DNA from 3 places in the Cytobacillus sp. FSL K6-0265 genome. Region 2 is predicted to be linked to each of the others. Evidence: riboswitches for the same ligand, from Rfam matches in the RefSeq annotation. Region 2 holds a riboswitch; each other region holds the start of a gene.
The links. Region 2 has a riboswitch for lysine ahead of MHH73_RS16370 (aspartate kinase). Riboswitches for the same ligand answer to the same signal wherever they lie in the genome.

Region 1: it holds a riboswitch for lysine, as region 2 does, so the genes downstream of both, MHH73_RS21585 (transporter substrate-binding domain-containing protein) here and MHH73_RS16370 (aspartate kinase) in region 2, are expected to answer to the same signal.
Region 3: it holds a riboswitch for lysine, as region 2 does, so the genes downstream of both, MHH73_RS18540 (Na+/H+ antiporter NhaC family protein) here and MHH73_RS16370 (aspartate kinase) in region 2, are expected to answer to the same signal.

What each region holds. Positions count from the first base shown of each region.
Region 1 covers NZ_JBBOPE010000001.1:4,268,014-4,270,220, reverse strand. Annotated here, with positions in the region: gene MHH73_RS21590 (methyl-accepting chemotaxis protein) at 1-571, shown strand, start outside; lysine riboswitch at 702-886, shown strand; gene MHH73_RS21585 (transporter substrate-binding domain-containing protein) at 1,015-1,860, shown strand; gene MHH73_RS21580 (amino acid ABC transporter permease) at 2,083-2,207, shown strand, end outside.
Region 2 covers NZ_JBBOPE010000001.1:3,241,109-3,243,315, forward strand. Annotated here, with positions in the region: gene MHH73_RS16365 (YslB family protein) at 1-19, shown strand, start outside; gene MHH73_RS16370 (aspartate kinase) at 102-1,331, opposite strand; lysine riboswitch at 1,486-1,665, opposite strand; gene uvrC (excinuclease ABC subunit UvrC) at 1,735-2,207, opposite strand, start outside.
Region 3 covers NZ_JBBOPE010000001.1:3,662,132-3,664,338, forward strand. Annotated here, with positions in the region: gene MHH73_RS18540 (Na+/H+ antiporter NhaC family protein) at 1-1,049, opposite strand, end outside; lysine riboswitch at 1,222-1,406, opposite strand; gene MHH73_RS18545 (YunC family protein) at 1,526-1,828, opposite strand; gene MHH73_RS18550 (DUF72 domain-containing protein) at 1,890-2,207, opposite strand, start outside.

The DNA of each region.
Region 1 (2,207 bases), 1.0 Mb from region 2:
AAGTATGGAACAAGTGAATAAATTATTGGCAGGCATTAAACAAATAGCAGAACAAACAAATTTACTTGCATTAAATGCAGCGATTGAATCAGCAAGAGCGGGAGAGCATGGGCGAGGCTTTGCGGTCGTTGCAGATGAAGTAAGGAAGTTAGCTGAGCAAAGTGCTGAAATTACGGTGGCGATCTCTGAAGTGACGAATACCCTTTTCAATCAGTCCCTTGAAGCACGTAAAAGCTCTATTGAAGGGGAGGGTGCTGTAAAGCAGGGACAAGCACTGTTAACAGAGATATCTGCCTTTTTCAACGAAATACAAACATCATTACAAGAAAACAACTTAGAGTTAGTGAGAGGAGTAAACGAGGTTTCCGCGGCAACCGAAAAGTTTGAACAAATTCAAGAACAGATTGAAAATATGGCGAATATATCAGAGGAAAATGCCGCAGCTACAGAAGAAATCGTTGCCATCATAGAAGATGAACATGCAATGGTATCAAACGTAAATCATTCGGTAGCCGATATTAACCGGTTGAGTGTCCAGCTAAAAGAGCTAGCTTCAAGTAAACAAGTTTAATATTGATCATTGTCCTCTAATCAAAAGGATGTGCGAAAAAAGGACCAATTTTCCATAGAGTTTATATTGACAGACGCTATTAAACTATTGTAGCCTAATAGATATCAAATTGAATAAACCTCACTTTTTCTGGTGGGGTAGAGGCGCGGTATTTAACAGTCTTTAGTAGAGTGATAAGGCATGATGAGACTAAAGAGAAGGAAATATCGCCGAAATGTGCTATATCCGATTGTATAGCATGTTGGGTCTGCAGTGAATAATTGCAGGACTGTCTTAATAAGCTTACCCGGTTTATTAAGTTGCACTATCTCTAAAATGGGAAAAGTAGAGGATTTAGGCGGAAGAATAACAAGGACCTGAGTTCATCTCAGGTCTTTTTTGTTATTCTTTTTCTTAATTCGGAATAGTTTAATTAATAGAAAAATATATTAGGGGGAATAGAAATGAAAAAGAGATTTGCTTTACTAGCTATGGCTTTAGTACTGAGTATGTTTCTAGCTGCTTGTGGTTCAGGTGACGAAGCAGAAGGTAACACGGGTTCAGGTGGAGAAGATAAAGACGTTTTTCGTGTAGGACTAGAGGCTGGTTATGCGCCATTTAACTGGACGCAAATGGATGATAGTAACGGCGCAGTAGCAATTGAAGGTAATTCAGAGTTTGCAGGCGGGTACGATGTTGAGATTGCTAAGAAAATAGCAGAAGGCTTAGGGAAAGAACTAGTGATTGTGAAAACAAAATGGGATGGCTTAGTCCCTTCTCTTAACTCAGATAAGATTGATGCCATTATCGCTGGGATGTCACCAACAGCAGAACGAAAAGAAACAATTGATTTTTCCGATAACTATTACGAATCTGATTTAGTGATGGTTGTGAAAAAAGGTGGCGATTACGAAAATGCTACATCGATTCAAGACTTCAGTGGAGCAAAAGTTACTGCCCAATTAAATACATTTCATTATTCAGTGATTAATCAAATTGACGGCGTACAACAGCAAACAGCGATGGAGAGCTTCCCTGCTATGCGTGTTGCGTTAGAGTCCGGAATTATTGACGGTTATGTTTCTGAACGCCCAGAAGGTGTAAGTGCTTCAGCTGCTAATGATAATTTTGCGATGGTTGAATTTACTGAAGGATTTGAGACAAGTGAAGAAGATACTGCCATTGCAGTAGGGTTGAAAAAAGATAGCGAATTAACAGATAAAATCAATGAAATCCTTGCAGATATTTCTGAAGAAGAGCAGAAAGAATTGATGGATGCTGCGATTGAGAATCAGCCAGCGGCAGAATAACTAAATGAGCCGGCTGCATGAGATGTAGCCGGTTTTGTTTCGAGATAAGGAAATACCATTTTGCAGTTGAGACTTGTCTTTTTAATACCATAGTGGAGCAGGTGAGACTTTTAATAAAAAAGAGCCTATTCCACAGTCGAGTTTCTTCATGACCATGTATCCTTAGCAGAATGATTGGTAAAAAAGGGACCAATCGTTATGAGAGAAAAGGAGATAATATCAATGAGTATTGAATGGATTATTCGCATCGTAGTCGAGTATTGGCCAATGTTCCTACGCGGCGCAGGTGTAACATTATTAATTGCCCTAATTGGTACCGTTTTCGGTGCGTTAATTGGTCTATTATC
Region 2 (2,207 bases):
GGACAATATCCATACCTAATAAATAGGTAAACAGTAAACAAAAAAATCCAAACTTCATTCTATTAAGGCATTGGAATGTTGTTTGGATTTTCCTGTCTTATTTAATTTTTTACTAAATCCCCGGCTAAATCAAACGTTTGATGCAAAGCTTGAGCAGCATTTAACATATGCGCTTGGTCTATCACAGCCGAGACTTTTATTTCCGATGTACTGACCATTTTTACAACGATGTTATTAGCAGCTAATACATTAAACATCTCAGCTGCTACCCCTGGGTTTGAGATCATTCCTGAACCAACAATCGAGATTTTCGCCAATTGTGATTCCCATTCAATCTGATCATAACTTAATGCTTCTCGATTTTTTTCTAGTATTTTAACAGTCTCTGTAAGATCTTGGTTTTTAATGGAAAAAGATAAGCTTGATGATTTATCATCTGTGATACTTTGGATAATAATATCGACATTTATATGTTCTTTCGCTAAGAGTGAAAAGATGGATGAAAGGCTTATTAAAGGGTCTTTAATCCCTAATACAGATACCCTTGTAATATCATCTTCAAAAGCAACCCCTCTAACAACTAAGTTCTCTTCCATTTCCGCAACCTCCTCAATTATTGTTCCTTCTTCTCTTTCCATACTAGAGCGCACTTCAAGCTTTACATTATAATTCTTTGCAAACTCAACTGCTCTAGGATGCAGAACGCCTGCACCAAGATTAGCTAATTCAAGCATTTCATCGTACGAGATAGATGGAAGCTTTCTTGCATTTTTTACATAACGAGGATCCGTTGTGAACACACCTGTTACATCGGTGTAAATATCACATTTATCCGCTTTTAATACTGCTGCAAGAGCCACTGCTGTTGTATCGGAACCACCTCGACCTAATGTGGTGATTTGGCCAGTCTCACTTAAACCTTGAAAACCCGCTACGATAACAATTCTCCCTTTTTTTAACTCTTGTGAAACAGGTTTTGTGTCAATATCAGTGATTCTGGCGTCGCCATGTACTGATTCCGTTTTAATCCCTGCTTGCCAGCCCGTAAAGGAAGTTGCCTCATACCCTTTTGCATTTAAAGCAATTGTTAATAAAGAGATCGTTACTTGTTCACCTGTAGATAACAACATATCCATTTCTCTCTTACTTGGAGCGGTTGATAATTCTTTTGCCATGCCAACTAATTGATCAGTCGTTTTGCCCATGGCCGACACAACAACAACGATATCATTACCATTATTTTTTTCTGCAATGACACGGTTGGCTACATTTTGAATATGATCAACCGAGCCTACGGAGGTTCCACCAAATTTTTGTACAATTAAGCCCACTTTTCTCCCCTACTTTCAAATCATTCGTTTCTATTTCCTGCCGCCTGTATGTACAACCAACACATTTCTACCCATATTCGGCATAAAAAAAAGCAATGAGATAAAACCCATCCCATTGCTGTGTAGTTAAACGTATGAACAATCTACGTACACACAGTGAGATAGCCCTCCAAGACAGATAGTCTTGACAATCCTGCATTTATTCAATGCAGAACCAGCGAAGAAAATATTGAGTCTTTCTTCACTTCGGCGAACATTCCCTTTCAAAGTCCTTCAACGAAGCTCAATCTTCTAAGGAACTTTTACTAATGAAGCTCGCACCTCTACCTTCACTTTCAAGTTAAAAAGTGATTTGATATAAAGTTAAAAACACTATACCATATTTGTTTTTTTCAGACAATAACTATTCATGCAACTTCTCATAAAGATCTTGTGCTACTTTTAGTGGTAAGCCAGATTCCCTAAGGTCTTCTACACTAGCTGATTTCATTTTTTTTACAGAACCAAATTCTTTTAATAACTGCTTTTTTCTTTTTTCTCCGATACCATCTATTTCATCAAGAAGTGATTGAAAAGCGCTCTTTCCACGTACTTGTCTATGAAATGTAATGGCAAATCGATGGACTTCATCTTGAATTCGTTGCAGTAAATAAAATTCCTGACTATTTCGAGCAAGAGGGATTATTGTTAATGGATTTCCGTAAAGTAGTTGAGATGTTTTATGCTTATCATCTTTGACTAATCCTGCTAAAGGAATATCTAAACCCAGTTCATTCTCAAGCACATCTCGCACGACTTCAACATGCCCTTTGCCACCATCAATGATGATTAAATCTGGTAGAGGTAGCCCTTCTTTTAAAACCCGACTATATCTCC
Region 3 (2,207 bases), 420 kb from region 2:
GAACCAAACATAGATTTCATCCCAACCCATGTTGCTTTCAAATAAAACTTATTCGTTAGTTTATCGTCTTTTTTTATTACTTGAGCAAATTGTACGTAAGCAACAACTAAACTCAATAATCCTCCGACAATGAGTGACAAGGCCACATCTGTGTTTTCTAATAAGGATACGATTGACAAATTCCCCTCTGCACCACTAATGCCTGTCCATGCCATCATACTCACTGTCCCTATAAATAAAACAATGATTGGCCAAATAAGATGACCTACAGTCCCTTTCGTACTAGTAGGTAGTTCCTCTTGAACCTCGTCTTTCAACTGTTTCTTCTTATCAAATAGAATTCCTTGTTGAATAGCTTGGTTCTCATGTTTCTTCATTGGACCAAAATCAATTTGCCCAACAACGATGATAAATACCATTATAATTGCAGCCCATACATAAAAATTTAACGGAATGATTTGCATGAAGGCAGAGAATGCACTATAATCCGTTATTTCATGAGCCACTAAAATCGAGCCAATTAAGGCAATAATTGATGCTCCCCAACTCGAGATGGGCGAAATCACACATAAGGGTGCGGATGTAGAATCAATCAAATAGGCAAGCTTTACACGTGAAACCTTTTGTCGATCTGTAACAGGGCGAGATACTTGTCCGACTGTTAACGCATTAAAATAATCATCTATAAACAAAATCATACCTAAAACTACGGTTAATAACTGTGCACCCACTCTTGTTTTTACACGCTTCATTGCCCATTCACCAAAAGCACGACTACCACCAGATATTGAAATAAAGGCAGTAATGCTACCAAGAATAAGTAAGAATAATAGAATATAAACATTCCAAGTATTTAACCCTTCATCCGTTATAAAAAGTTCTATGAACGACGAGAAAAATATTTGCAACGTATCTAGCGGTTGATATCCTGCAATTAAGATAGCTGCTGTTAACGCCCCTAAACCAAGGGAGAGAATTACTCTTTTTGTTAGAATAACCAAAAGCATAGCTACCAAAGGTGGCAGCACAGAAATAAATGTACCTGTCATAAAAAAAGACCTCCTATTAGTATAGGAGCTATAGACATGAACGAATGCGTCTCATATCAATTAACGATCAGAGAAAGGTGTCCCCACTTTTCTTTGATCCTTAATTGATAATAAAAAAGAGTAACGATAGAGATTCTATCATTACTCTTCTAGAAGTAACGTTATTCTCCATCACGACTGTAGCTCCCCATTATGGTTAATATACCTCCATAATGACAGTGTTACTCTTATTTAGAGCAACCCCAACAAATAAATATTGACGTACCTATTTGCTTCGGCAAATCTCCCTTTTATCAATGTTCACTGTTGTCATCCTCACATTGATTACTAATGATGATTTGCGCCTCTACCCCATCGGATTGATAAGGCATTATTCAATTGCTATACATTATATCAAAATATAAATATTTATGCAAAACTCTATCAAAACCTTAAATATTCTTAAATTTATTGTTTTGAAGATATAGTAGGATAAACTATACCATTCTTAATAACGCTTCTCTTCCGCTCATCCCTTTTTTTATTCCTAAATCCTCCGCAGCAAAAGTGACTGATTCAAGTGGTGCATCGATTAGCTGCTGAATCGTTTTCACCCCAACTGCTCTTCCAGCAATTACCTTGCGATCTTTTAATTTCTCATTTAATAACGCAACGTCTAATGCACCACACATGATATATCCTTTATCATTTGATACGACTAACAAATTAGTCTTTGGCAGCTCAACGGATACAGTCATAAACGTATGACCATCCAAAATAACAGGCTTTAATTCAACCATGACCGTCCCCCCTTCCCTTTAACAATTTATGTTATAGGTAGAGATTCGGTGTACTCTTTCATTAAAATAAACCGAGTTGTTTTGGAGCTAATCCATCATATTCAATGCCCAATATGTGAAGCATTTCCTTTGCATTATCCGCTGCGTCACCACCAGAATTATTATTAAAAAGCACATAGACCTCCTTCGCCTCTTTTTGTAATTGCTTTAATCGGTCTGCCCATTCCAATAATTCCTGGTTATTATAACGGTATAGATATCGAACTTCACGCCAATTTGGTTGTTTTTTATTTTGCCACCCATGAACATTTCGACCATGAAACCTGACAAGCACAATTGGGTGACCGCAAGTATGCAACGCAATTGGAACAGACCCCTC